Regions from separate parts of the Planococcus plakortidis genome, predicted to be linked through region 3. Evidence: riboswitches for the same ligand, from Rfam matches in the RefSeq annotation. Region 3 holds a riboswitch; each other region holds the start of a gene.
What was found. Region 3 has a riboswitch for S-adenosylmethionine ahead of BBI15_RS13370 (O-acetylhomoserine aminocarboxypropyltransferase/cysteine synthase family protein). Riboswitches for the same ligand answer to the same signal wherever they lie in the genome.
Positions count from the first base shown of each region.

Region 1 (3,378 bases), 830 kb from region 3:
TCGCGCGCAGCAAGCGCCCGTTTCACTTCGGCGAGTTCTTGCCAGCGGGTTTCGTAAGCGCTCATGAAATCACTCCTAGCTTGGCGTCAAGAATATCCGTCACGTCGTGGAAGCTTTCGAAAGCTTCATAGGCAATGCCGAGCTCCTCGCATTTGTCGACCAGGAAATCCCTGGCGATGACGAGATCCGCTTGTTTGGCGGCTTGCAAGTCGGTGATGGAATCGCCGATGACGATGCTCGTCGATTGCTCCGACATGATGCGGCGCATGACGGACGGTTTGCAGCAGCCGCAGCCTTGGCTGTCGCACTGTTCGTCGCAGCCGTGCGGGAAGCGGATATGGATCTTGTCATTCGAAAAATCCGCTTCGTTGCAATAGATGCCGGCGAATGGACCGTATGGCTCGAGCAATGGGTAGACGAAAAAGTCGATGCCTCCGCTGACGATATAGAGCGGGATGTCATGGCGTTTTGTGTAGGCGACGAAATCGGCGAAGCCTTCGCGGATTTCCGCTTGGTCGAGCGCATAGTTGATGATCTGTTGCTTGGCGGAAGATGGCAGCAAGGCAAACATTTGCTGGACGCCTTCGCATATGGAAATGCGCTGATCGAGAATTTGATCTTTTATCGGCGACCAACCCGGCGGATCGAACTCTTTCATGATGGCGATCAAATTATCGCGGGAAGTCACCGTCCCGTCGAAGTCGCAAAATATGACCGGCTTGCTCATACGGTTTCCCCCCATAATGCTAACGCTTTTTGTAATTCGTCCTGTTGTTTGGCGGCTTCCGTTAAAGCCTGTCCTTGCAGTGCGGCGTCGATCGCTTGGCGGAACGCTTTGCCGCCAGCAGCAGCGCCGTCTGGATGGCCATGGACGCCGCCTCCGGCATTGATGATGCTGTCAACGCCGTAGTCTTCTAACAATAGCGGCACGAGGGCGGGGTGGATGCCAGCGGATGGCACCGGGAAGCTTTGCTTCAAAGGGCCTTCGCTGACCAGTTCCTGACCGAGCTGCAACGCCGTTTCTTTCTCGAGGGCGACGCTGCCGTAAGGGGACGGGAACAAGCTGAAGTCAGCTCCTGCCAGTCGTGTCAGTTTGCCAAGTGCAAGCGCCGTGGACACGCCGTAAAAATCGGATGACGTATACGCGCCGCTGAACGCAGGATGCGCCATAAGCGGGAGTGCCACTTCTTCGTCTTCTGCCAGTTCCTGCAAGACGTCGAATCCGTAGGCATGGACATTGAACAACAAAGCGTCCGCCCCGAGTTCACGTGCCCGCCGCGCCTTGTCGCGCAAGCTTGATGTCCGTCCGGATAAATTGACGGCATACAGCGTGCGATGGCCGGTTTCTTCGTACACTTCGTCTAACACATGACACGCTGCGGTAACGCGCTTGTCAAACGGCGTCAGTGGATTGTCGAATAAAATCTCATCGTCTTTCACCAAGTCGACGCCGCCGAGTGCCTGTTGGCGAAGTTGATCTGATAGATAATCGAGATCGCGGCCGATGACGCCCTTGAAAATACTCATGGCGAGCGGGCGCCCGTTGACACCGAGCGTTTCGCGAATGCCGTCGATCCCAAAACGCGGGCCCGGAAACTGGCGGAGCAGTGATTCTTCAAAATCCAAATCGATCAATTTGATCTCGCCGTCGAGAGACAGCTTGCCAAAGACGGTCGTCAGGATGGCGGGCAAATCCGCTGAGAAGTTGGCCGCCGGGTAATGGATTTTCAGGCGTGCTTGGATGACGCCTTGACGTGCGGGGTGGGTGACATGCGGGAATTCTTCGACCGACACGACGCGCCCTTTATGTTGTTGCAATTGCTGCTGCTCGAGCAATGGCAGATCGGTCCACGAACCGACCGTCAAACCGAGTGCAATGGCTTCTGCTTTTTTTTCGAATGAACCGGCTTTGCCGAATAATTGATATGTCGCGATAACACCGCTCATGAATAACCCTCCTGCTTAGTGGACATAAAAAAACCTCTTCGCAAATAAGAAGAGGTTAATGATTAACGCCTTCTTATTTCCCAGCCAATCGATTGCGTTGGCTGCAAGAATTAGCACCGTGTCCATGATCGGACCGGTTGCCGGGCTTCGTAGGGCTTGTCCCTCCACCTGCTCTGAATAAGAATAGATTATGAAATTATGGCTGTTGCAAAGTAATTCTGATTATTTCATGACAGACAGTATCTGTCAACGGAGAAAATCAAAAATGTCTGAAAAATGTCAGCTGATCACTTCAGGGTGCGTTCTCTAGAAAAAGGCATGCCCAACCGGCTGCGGGTATTTATGAAGAGTGCAGCAAGTAATCGATGAACTAGGAAACCCGAGTATGAAACTCGCCTTTAGCGGAAAGGTTTTCGTTTTTTCAAAATATTTTATTGACAATGAATTCTGAATCGTGCTAGCATTCGTTTCAGAACTTCATAAATGTTGCATAGCAAACTCTTATCAAGAGCAGGCAGAGGGAAATGGCCCGATGACGCCCAGCAACCGACCGTAATACCGTTGTGAGACGGGGCGCTTTGGCGCCGGGATTCGATCCCTTAAGGCACGGTGCTAATTCCATCAGAAATGTACATTTCTGAAAGATAAGAGGCATGGATCTCTTATTCTGCGCCTCTTTCTTTCGGGAAAGAGGCTTTTTATTATTCCACAGAAAAGAGGCAATCAATATGACACTTACAGCACCGTCTACATACAAAGCATTGACTGAACAAGAAGCGATTCGGCTGGCACAGAGTTTGGACGTTTTTGCGTCGTCCGCAACATTGCAATGTGAAGAGATCGGCGACGGCAACTTGAATTACGTATTCCGCATCACCGACTCCGCCACTGGGCATGGGCTCATCATCAAACAAGCCTTGCCGTATGCGAAAGTCGTCGGCGAAAGCTGGCCGCTGACACTGCACCGGGCGACCATTGAAGCAAATGCCTTGAAGCTGCACGGCAGCCTCGCGAAAGGCCGCGTGCCCGAAGTGTATGCGACGGACGCTGCGCTTGCTGTCACCGTCATGGAAGACTTGTCGCAGTTGACGATTTTGCGCAACGGCCTGATCGACGGCAAGCATTACCCGAAGCTTGCGGAACATATCGGCAGTTATTTAGCGCACACCTTGTTCCATACCTCGGATTTCGGTTTGCATCCATTCGAGAAAAAGCGGCTTGCGGCTGAGTTTTCCAATCCGGAACTGTGCAAGATCACCGAAGACCTCATTTTCACCGATCCGTTTTTCGACCATGATACCAATGATTTTGAAGAGCCGCTGCGCGAAGCGGCACAGGCGATTTGGGATAATGAGCCGCTGAAATTCGAAGTGGCCAAACTAAAGCGCAGCTTTTTGACAGAAGCGGAAGCACTTTTACATGGCGATTTGC
Region 1 is NZ_CP016539.2:239,660-243,037, forward strand. It holds gene BBI15_RS01295 (methylthioribulose 1-phosphate dehydratase) at 1-65, opposite strand, end outside; gene BBI15_RS01300 (2-hydroxy-3-keto-5-methylthiopentenyl-1-phosphate phosphatase) at 62-727, opposite strand; gene BBI15_RS01305 (2,3-diketo-5-methylthiopentyl-1-phosphate enolase) at 724-1,947, opposite strand; SAM riboswitch class I at 2,018-2,131, opposite strand; SAM riboswitch class I at 2,446-2,598, shown strand; gene mtnK (S-methyl-5-thioribose kinase) at 2,676-3,378, shown strand, end outside.
Region 1: it holds a riboswitch for S-adenosylmethionine, as region 3 does, so the genes downstream of both, BBI15_RS01305 (2,3-diketo-5-methylthiopentyl-1-phosphate enolase) here and BBI15_RS13370 (O-acetylhomoserine aminocarboxypropyltransferase/cysteine synthase family protein) in region 3, are expected to answer to the same signal.

Region 2 (3,378 bases), 1.5 Mb from region 3:
TGATGTTCAGCGCTTATCCGCTTTCCCGGTCAAAAAGTCCCCGATAAACTGAACGGCGAAAACGATGACCAAGATTGCGATAGTCGCCATCAGCGTGACATCTTCCCGGCTTCTTTGGAAGCCATCCAGGAATGCCAGTGTGCCAAGCCCACCGGCCCCGATGATGCCTGCCATGGCCGTGTAGCCCACTAAAGCAATGGCAGTAACGGTGATTCCAGAGATCAATGCCGGTTTGGATTCCGGCAACAAGACTTTACGGATGATTGTCCAAGTCGTCGCTCCCATCGAACGAGCCGCCTCGATGACGCCTTTGTCAATTTCTTTCAAGGCAATCAATACCATGCGTGCATAGAAGGGGGCAGCGCCGATGATCAATGCCGGCAGCGCCGCATTCGGCCCCCGGATCGACCCGATCATGAATTTCGTGAACGGGATCAACAAGATGATCAGGATGATGAACGGAATTGAACGGAAAATATTGACGAATGCGCCAGTCAGCCAATTGACGATCTTGTTGGCCCATAATTGATGGGGGCGGTCAGGAATAAAATGACCCGAGCACGAGCCCGATAATGAATGTAAAAAGTGTGGACATTGCCGTCATGTAAATCGTTTCCAATGTCGCTTCCCACATATCCTGCCAGTCAACGTTCGGGAATAAAGTTTCAAGCATCGCCCATCACCTCCGTCTGTACATCATGGGCACCGAGGAAGGCTAACGCCTTCGCGGTTTCATCCGCTGCGCCTTTCAATTGAAGGATCAGCGTCCCGTATGCCCCGCGCTGGGTGTGGGAGATATTGCCGTGGACGATATTGACTTCCACCGCATGCTCGCGGATCAGCTGGGTCAGGATCGGCTGCTCTGCCTGGTCCCCGACGAAGATCAATTTGACCAATTGCCCTTCCGGATATTGTTCACGTAAATGACGGACAGTCTCTGCCGAATCTTCCGTCTCGGTCACTTGGGCGACAAAGCGCTTCGTGATGTCTTCCTTTGGATGCTGGAAGACATTCAGCACTTCGCCAAGCTCGACGACGCGCCCGCCTTCCATAACAGCTACGCGGTGGCAAATCTTCCGGATAACGTGCATTTCGTGGGTGATCAGCACGATCGTCAAGCCGAGGCGTTTATTGATATCGACCAGCAAATCCAAAATCGCATCGGTCGTTTGCGGGTCGAGCGCCGATGTCGCCTCATCGCAAAGTAAGACTTCCGGGTCATTGGCGAGCGCCCGGGCGATACCGACGCGCTGCTTCTGCCCGCCGGATAGCTGAGAAGGGTACGCATTCTCGCGCCCTTCCAAGCCAACCAATTCAATCAATTCCGCTGAACGTTTGCGGCGCTCTTCTTTTTCCACTCCCGCGATCTCGAGTGGGAATTCGATGTTTTCACGGACTGTCCGTGACCATAGCAAATTGAAATGCTGGAAGATCATGCTGACCTTCTGGCGGGCTTTCCGGAGCTTAGGTCCCGAAATCGCCGTGATGTTCTGGCCGTTGATCTCAACGGAACCTTCGCTCGGCTTTTCCAGGCCATTCAGCAGGCGGATCAAAGTACTTTTCCCCGCTCCACTATAGCCGATGATGCCAAAAATCTCGCCTGCCGGCACTGTCAAATCGACATGGTCGACAGCCGTCAAGCGTGCTTTGCCGGTGTCGAATACTTTCGTCAATCCTTTTAACTCAATCATGGTTGGGCACTCTCCTAAATCTTTTGCTAATAAAAAAGCCTTCCTGCTCAGATAAGCAGAAAGGCGCATGTGTAAACACAATAAACCGTTCTCTCATCTTTCAAAGTTTCCACTTTGAGTGACTTGGCACCATTTCATTTTCATGACGGTTGCCGGGCTTCATCGGGCACTTCCCTCCACCTCTCTTTATAAGAGTTACGCTATTAAGTTAATTTCAGAAATTAAATTTATCATGGCTGGCTGTATTCGTCAACCGATTTCAATTTCTCATACAAATGCGGCACAGATTGGAAAGCATAGATCTTGTCCGTCACTTTGCCGTCCCGTGAAATCAGCAGGCATGGCACACTTTCGACTTCATAAAGTTCCGCGACTTCCTGTACATAATTCAAATTGGCTTTGCCCATCGGAAGTTCTGGCATAAGTTCCGCCACTACTCCAAGCATCTTGCTGGCCACTTGGCAGGTACCACACATCGGCGTGTACAGATAATAAGCTGAAACAGGCTGTGTATTTTTTTCCTTGAGCCATTCTTTATGTGTCCATTCGTTCATTCTAGTCATTCCCTGCAACTGGATTTAAGACCCGCACATCTGCCGCGATCAGCACGTCGAGAAGCTTCCGTAGCGGCGTTGTCGCCACTTCTTTATAACTCCGGTCGATATGGAAATGGCGGGCTTCCGGAAACTCGCGCTTGATGAGCTTGCGCAGTTTATCGCCGGAAGCGTCCGCATCGACCAGGATGATGATGTCCTGCCCTTCGAACGGCAGCAGCATTTCCTCGAGTCTTGTAGCACTAACTGTACCATTTGTGCAAAGAATCGTCACGGGTTCTGCAATCAATGGCGCTATCCGGGTTTTGTCGCTGATACCTTCAACCACTATCACTTTTTCCATGCCTAATCCCTCCAGGAAACGATATATGAAAAAAAAGCGCCAAAAAGAGGCGCTTTCAGAACTTACTCATTTGTCATTTCTTTGTATTCGTCAGCTGACATCAATGCATTGACCTCATCTTCGGAAGGGGCTTCCACAACGACCATCCACGCTTTTTCGTAAGGTGATTCGTTGACGAATTCCGGGCTGTCTTCAAGCTCGGTATTGACTTCGACGATTTTCCCGCTGATCGGCGCATACAATTCCGATACCGTTTTAACGGACTCCACGCTGCCGAATGGCTCGTCTTTCTTCAGCTCGTCGCCGACTTGCGGAAGCTCGACAAATACGATGTCTCCAAGTTCATCTTGCGCGAAATGAGTGATGCCGATCCGTGCCTTGCCGTCTTCGACCTTGACCCATTCGTGTTCTTTTGAATAGCGAAGCTCTTGTGGTGTGCTCATCCAAACCCCTCCAAATATGTAATTGACTCAATTTCAGTTTGCCACAACCAAGGATGAAAAACAAGATGACAAACTTGTCAGCTCCATGTATTTGCGTAAGTGTCTTCCTTGAAGCCGAGCGTCGCTTGCGATCCGTCCCATGCGAGCGGGCGCTTGATGAGCATGCCGTCAGATGCGAGCAATTCGTATTGTTCATCTGCTGGCATTTCCGGCAGCTTGTCCTTCAATTCGAGCTCGCGGTATTTCTTGCCGCTCGTATTGAAAAACTTCTTCAGTTCGATGCCGCTCGTTTCGTGGATTTCTTTCAGCTGTGCAGCGGATGGCGGGTTTTGCGAGATGTCGATATA
Region 2 is NZ_CP016539.2:1,181,651-1,185,028, reverse strand. It holds partial or broken gene BBI15_RS06005 (methionine ABC transporter permease) at 7-673, opposite strand; gene BBI15_RS06000 (methionine ABC transporter ATP-binding protein) at 666-1,691, opposite strand; SAM riboswitch class I at 1,782-1,886, opposite strand; gene BBI15_RS05995 (thioredoxin family protein) at 1,922-2,245, opposite strand; gene BBI15_RS05990 (ribonuclease M5) at 2,247-2,588, opposite strand; gene gcvH (glycine cleavage system protein GcvH) at 2,651-3,031, opposite strand; gene BBI15_RS05980 (arsenate reductase family protein) at 3,109-3,378, opposite strand, start outside.
Region 2: it holds a riboswitch for S-adenosylmethionine, as region 3 does, so the genes downstream of both, BBI15_RS06000 (methionine ABC transporter ATP-binding protein) here and BBI15_RS13370 (O-acetylhomoserine aminocarboxypropyltransferase/cysteine synthase family protein) in region 3, are expected to answer to the same signal.

Region 3 (3,378 bases):
CACCTCCTCTACTTGGATGTTGTCGTTGCGGATCGAGGCAAGAGCCCGGTCGATTTCAGTGGGTGCGCCGTCGAATTCCACAATCAAGTTGCCGTACGGAATGCCTTGAAGTTCGGTAATATTGCCGAACAATACATTCAAATCAAGCTGGAATTCGCGCGATACCCTTGACATGAACGGCTGGCCGACCGAATTTCCGGTAAACTGCACCCGGTAGATCGGCCGTGCGCCATCATTATGACGGATCTGCTCAAGCAGGGAGTCCGGCAATTCATCGTTCATGACGGAACGGACGAAACGCTTCGTCGTCGAATGCTTTGGATTGGTGAACACTTCAAATACGCTGCCTTGTTCGATGACGCGCCCCTCTTCAAGGACTGCCACTTTGTCGCAGATTTCCCGGATGACGCCCATCTCATGGGTGATAAGCAAAATGGTGATGTTGTATTCCTGGTTGATGCGGCGCAAAAGATCCAGGATCGACTGGGTCGTCTGCGGGTCAAGTGCCGACGTTGCTTCATCGCATAGCAGTATTGATGGGTTTGTGGCGAGTGCCCGCGCAATGCCGATGCGCTGCTTTTGCCCGCCGGATAGTTGGTCGGGGTATTTCTTGGCTTGGTCGGCAAGCCCGACAAACTCCAATAGTTCTGCGACTTTCCGGTCGACTTCCGCTTTCGGGGTCTTGGCCAGGAGCAGCGGCATCGCGATATTATGGTGCACGGTTTTTGAGTTCAGCAAATTGAAATGCTGGAAGATCATGCCGATGTCTTTTCGCGTATCGCGGATTTTACGTGCGCTCAAAGTGGAAATATCCTCCCCGTGGATGAGCACGCGGCCTTTCGATGGGCGCTCGAGCAAATTCACTGTGCGGATCAATGAGCTTTTTCCGGCACCGCTGAATCCGATGACGCCGTAAATCTCGCCGGTCTCGACGGTCAAATCGATGCCGTTGAGTGCATGGACTTGCTGTTTGCCGGATACATAAGTTTTCTCGACTGCTTCAAATTGAATCATGGTGTCCCTCCTGTGGCTGCAAATAACGATTCGAATGAGTGCGTACGAACACTTTCTTGAAATAACAACAAAAAGCCCTCTTTTTTCTTGTCCACAAGAAAAAAGAGGGCTCCAAAATATGAAACCATCTCATTCTCATCTTCCAAATGCCGAAGCATTTGCAGGAATTAGCACAGTTTTCGCGGATTTGCGAATCTGCTGCCGAAACGTCATAGGGCCTGTCCCTCGATTTCTCTGGATAAGAAAGTGATGTAAGCTATTCAATTCGTGATTCCTACTCTATTTTGAATTAAGGAAAAAGTCAACAGCTTTTGAAGATTTTTTTTTGGCGGCCCCAGACATTTATAGTAGTTAAAATTTTTTGAAAAATATGCTTGACTTTGAATGGCGGTGTCCCCTATACTTTTCCTCAAGCAAAAAAATAACTGAATACTCTTATCACGAGAGGCGGAGGGAATAGGCCCTACGATGCCCGGCAACCGACAGGCTCATGTCTGGAAAGGTGCTAAATCCTACAGCGCGCATTTGCGTCGCTGAAAGATAAGAGGAGGCAAATCCGTATATGACGGCCCTCTTCTTTCTGAAGAGGGCCTTTTTGTGTCCTCCTCAAACCCGAACAACCATTATAAACACAGGAGGAATTGACAATGACAAACTTCAAACCAGAAACTCTTCTATTACACGGCGGCCAAGAACCGGATCCAGTGACAGGCGCTCGCGGCGTACCGGTCCATAAAACGACTTCTTATGTATTCAAAGATACTGAGCACGCACAGAACCTATTCGGCTTGAAAGAGACAGGTAATATCTATTCGCGCATCATGAACCCGACAGTCGATGTATTCGAACAGCGCGTCGCTCTTCTTGAAGGCGGGACCGCTGCAGTAGCTTTGTCGTCAGGAATGGCAGCCATCGCCTTCTCCGTGTTGAATATAGCGGAAGCGGGAGATGAAATTGTTGCTGATAGCAATTTGTACGGCGGCACTTACAACTTATTCGCCAACACATTGCCGCGCTACGGCATTAACGTAAAATTCGTCGATGCGACCGACCCTGAAAATTTCCGCGCAGCGATCACGGACAAGACAAAAGCCTTGTTCGGCGAAATCATCGGAAATCCGAGCTTGAACGTCTTCGATGTGGAACGTGTGGCGGATATCGCGCATGAAAATGGCGTACCGCTGTTGATCGATAATACATTCGCATCGCCTTTTGTCAGCAACCCGATTGAATTCGGCGCAGACGTGGTCATTCATTCCGCCACGAAATGGATCGGCGGGCACGGGACGACGATCGGCGGCGTAGCAGTCGATGCAGGACGTTTCAACTGGGACAACCCGCGCTTCCCGAATTACACGGAACCGGATGAAACATACCACGGCATCCGCTTTGGAATCGATGTGCCGGAAGCCGCATTCGCGACGAAATTGCGTGTCCAGCTGTTGCGTGATTTCGGGCCATCGCTCAGTGCGGACAGCGCCCATGCACTGCTCCAGGGACTTGAAACTTTACATCTCCGGATTCCTCGCCACGCGACGAACGCACAAAAAGTCGCGGAATACTTGAATGGCCATCCGCAAGTCGAATGGGTCAATTACCTCGGGCTTGAAGGGCATCCATCCAAGGAACTTGCAGATAAATATCTGAAAGACAGCTACGGTTCGATCGTCAACTTCGGTATCAAAGGCGGGCGGGAAGCCGGCCGCAAAGTGATCGACGGTGTCAATTTATGGTCTCACGTGGCGAATGTCGGCGATGCCAAATCATTGATCATTCATCCGGCCTCAACGACACATCAGCAATTGACAGCAGAAGAACTGAAAAACAGTGGCGTCACGGAAGAATTGATCCGTCTGTCTGTAGGACTGGAAAACCATGAAGATTTAATCGCTGATTTGGAACAAGCGATCCAAGCGGCAGTACTCGAGAACGCGTAAGGAGGGATTGGGATGACGACAGTATCCATCGGCCAGCTGACACTTGAATCAGGTCAATTATTGCCCGAAGTGGAATTAGCGTATGAACGCGTCGGAAACAGTTCTGCACCGGCGATTCTGGTTTGCCATGCGTTGACGGGCGATCAATATGCAGTGGGAACTGCAGATCAACCGGGCTGGTGGGCAGGGCTGATCGGCCCGGGGAAAGCGGTGGATACCGGGCAGTTCCAAGTCATCACTTTCAATGTACTCGGCGGCTGCAGCGGTTCGACAGGCCCGCTTTCGGTCAACCCGGAAACCGGTGAACCTTACCGTGCGGCATTTCCTGAACTGACGATCCGCGATATGGTGAGAGCGGAGAAAAAGGCGCTGGAGGCGCTGGAGATCGACCACCTTGCAGCAGTGATCGGTGGATCTCTCGGAGGCA
Region 3 is NZ_CP016539.2:2,675,956-2,679,333, reverse strand. It holds gene BBI15_RS13375 (methionine ABC transporter ATP-binding protein) at 1-1,014, opposite strand, end outside; SAM riboswitch class I at 1,147-1,259, opposite strand; SAM riboswitch class I at 1,447-1,561, shown strand; gene BBI15_RS13370 (O-acetylhomoserine aminocarboxypropyltransferase/cysteine synthase family protein) at 1,662-2,951, shown strand; gene metX (homoserine O-acetyltransferase MetX) at 2,964-3,378, shown strand, end outside.

Region 4 (3,378 bases), 1.3 Mb from region 3:
CTGGAACAGGCGGTCAAAGATATGCGGCATCGTCAAAATCGACGGGCCCAAATCAAAGCCGAAGCCGTCCCGCTCCAAGCGGTTCACTTTCCCGCCGATATGCCCGTTCTTTTCATACAACGAAACTTCATAGCCTTTTTGCTGCAATGAAATCGCCGCCGACAAGCCCCCAAGGCCTCCCCCGATCACGATTACGGATTTTTTCGCTTTGCCCATATATGTACCGCCCCTTTTTTAATGAAATATGTATCGCTTTTTACTTTAAAACCGCCTATATGGAAATTTCTTTAACCCTCAGCCAATATCCTTGTTATTCCCTTCATCATAAGCTTAAAAACGCATATTGTATAGTTTTTGTATAATCCTATACGAGCTGTTCATTAGAGGAGTAGATAAAGCCCCAGACGGGAAAGTGAGAAGAATAGTAAGCAAACGAAAAAGGAGCTGATAAGATGGCTGGATTCCTGCCACATATATACGACACGGCCATGAAGCCGTTAGAGAAAACCCGCTTTGAGAAGATCCGCAAAAACCTCGTCTTGCAAGCGACGGGGCACGTGCTCGAAATCGGCTTCGGGACGGGCGCGAACTTCCGCTATTACCGAAATGCCGAACGGGTCGATGCCATCGAACCGAACCCGGAGATGGGCAAACAAGCCGGCAAACGCATCCGGAAATCGAAAACACCGATCCATACGTACGAAGCGATTGCTGAAGAACTGCCTTTTGACGATAACAGCTTCGATACCGTCGTTGCGACATTGGTGTTCTGCACAATCCCTGACCCTGTCAAAGCACTTGAAGAAATCTGCCGCGTCAGTAAACCGGGTGCAAAGATCCTCATGTTCGAACATGTCAAAATGGACCAGCCGGTCATGGGCAAAACCCAGGAAGCCTTGACCCCCGTCTGGAAAAAGCTCTGCGACGGCTGCCATTTAAACCGCGATACGTTCGATTTGGTGAACCGTTCACCGCTGGAAATCGTGAATGTGGAATCCTATTACGGCGGCCTGTTTTTGACAATTGAGAGCAGGAAACCCCTATGAATTGCAGCTGCCCCGAATTGTAGCTGTCCCTGTGTCCGGCACAATTATGACTATTTATCAATTAGCATGAAAATTCACGACGACATCCGAAGAGCTATCTTTTTAAGCATTTCATATTCACCCATCTTGTATACGGTATCTCTTGAATTGTGTGATGCACAGGGACACAAACAAAAAACTCCCCTCTCCCTTGCAATTGTCCGAAGATTGCTTTAATGTGAACATCAATCATTTACAACTAACTCAATAATCGATTTCTTATCAAGAGAGACGGAGGGATTTGGCCCTGTGAAGTCTCAGCAACCGCCCTGATCCAGGACAAGGTGCTACTTCCAATAGGCGATAGCCTAGAAGATAAGAAGAATGCATTTCCCATAAACGGGGCTTTCTTCTTATTTGAAGAAAGCCCCATTTTTCATTTCCATCACCTACACTAAAAACAGAAAGAAGGAATTTCACATGACCCATTCAACTATTCAAACAAGCCCTAAACTAACTACAGCACCATTCAAGGCGGATCACGTTGGGAGCTTATTGCGCCCCGACAGCATTCACGAAGCCCGCAAACAGTTCAAGGAAGGTGCCATTACGGCAGATCAGCTGCGGGAAGTCGAGACGTCGGAAATCAAGCGCATCGTCGACAAGCAAATCGAAGTCGGGCTCAAAGCCGTGACGGACGGCGAGTTCCGCCGCACGTTCTGGCATACCGACTTCATGTCTCATATCAACGGTTTCGAAGGCTATACGCCGGAAAAAGGTTATCAGTTCAAAAACGTCGAAACCGAAGCCTACGACGTCCGCAATACCGGCAAGATTTCATTCAATGAAAATCATCCCTTCCTCAGCGATTTCGTCGAATTCAAGGAAATCGTCGGCGGCCGCGCCGTCCCGAAACTGACGATCCCAAGCCCGAACCAATTTTTCAACCAAGGCATCCGCAACGAAGAAATCTATCCGGACCTGGAAGACTATGCGAAAGACGTTGTCCAAGCATACCGTGACGCTCTCAAAGCGTTCTATGACGCCGGTGCGCGCTATATCCAAATCGACGATGTCTATATTGCCGGGCTGTCATCGCCCGACATCCCGTTCAACGACGGCAAATACAACCGCGACTATTTGATCGACTTGGCGCTTCGCGTGGCAAACGGCGTGCTCGAAGGCAAACCGGAAGACCTTGCCGTGACGACCCACTTGTGCCGCGGCAACTACCAATCCGACTGGGCATTCGAAGGCAGCTATGCATTGATCGCCCCGACCTTGTTCGCCAAGGAAAAAGTCGATGGCTTCTTCCTTGAATACGACGACGACCGCTCGGGCAGCTTCCAGCCACTCGAGCACATTCCATCAGGCGGCCCGAAAGTCGTACTCGGCGTTTTCACATCGAAAAACGGCGAACTCGAAGACAAACAAGCGATCAAAGCACGCGTCGCAGAAGCCGCAAAATATGTGCCACTCGAGCAACTGTGCATCAGCCCGCAATGTGGGTTCGCTTCGACGCATCACGGCAATCTCCTGACCGAAGAGCAGCAATGGGACAAACTCCGCTACATCGTGGAAGTTTCCGAGGAGATTTTCGGAGAATAAATGGAGAAAGCAAGCGCGAATTTGCGCTTGCCTTTTTTTGACGGGAATTGTGTGTAACACAGGGGCCGATTCAAACCGGAATCCACTTCCCACATGTTTTCTGCGTTTTGAATTGTGTCTGACACAGGGACACCTCAAACATTCCTCTCTTTTTTGCTAGAGCTTGAAGCCGCCCTGCTGTAGAATAAAGCAAAACTCGAATCTCCTTGAATACACAAGCGAGCAGCAAAAGGAGCGTGAATGGACTTGAAAAAAGCCCAATTGAAAAACAGGATCGACGTTGCCAACAAACGGAAAAAAGCAGACCTCGTCATCCGCCATGCGTCGATTGTCAATGTCTTCACGAAAACCTTGACGACCGGAGACGTGGCGGTCAGCGATGGCGTGATCGTCGGAATCGGTGAGTATGAGGGCATCGAGGAAATCGATGCCAAAGGAAAGTTCATCGCACCCGGCTTGATCGATGCCCATGTCCACATCGAGTCGTCGATGGTCACGCCCCAGCAGTTCTCGCAAATCGTGCTGCCGCACGGCGTGACGACTGCCATTACCGATCCGCATGAAATCGCCAATGTCAGCGGGACGGACGGGCTTGAGTTCATGCTGAAAGATGCGCGATCGGCAATGCTCGATATTAAAATGATGCTGCCGTCGTGTGTCCCGGCGACGCCATTCGAGAATGCGGGAGCCCGGTTGTCTGCGGGCGACTTGCGGCCTTTTGCCGGGCGCGATTCAGTGCTCGGCT
Region 4 is NZ_CP016539.2:727,295-730,672, reverse strand. It holds gene BBI15_RS03770 (phytoene desaturase family protein) at 1-216, opposite strand, end outside; gene BBI15_RS03765 (class I SAM-dependent methyltransferase) at 453-1,046, shown strand; SAM riboswitch class I at 1,302-1,407, shown strand; gene BBI15_RS03760 (5-methyltetrahydropteroyltriglutamate--homocysteine S-methyltransferase) at 1,506-2,633, shown strand; gene ade (adenine deaminase) at 2,874-3,378, shown strand, end outside.
Region 4: it holds a riboswitch for S-adenosylmethionine, as region 3 does, so the genes downstream of both, BBI15_RS03760 (5-methyltetrahydropteroyltriglutamate--homocysteine S-methyltransferase) here and BBI15_RS13370 (O-acetylhomoserine aminocarboxypropyltransferase/cysteine synthase family protein) in region 3, are expected to answer to the same signal.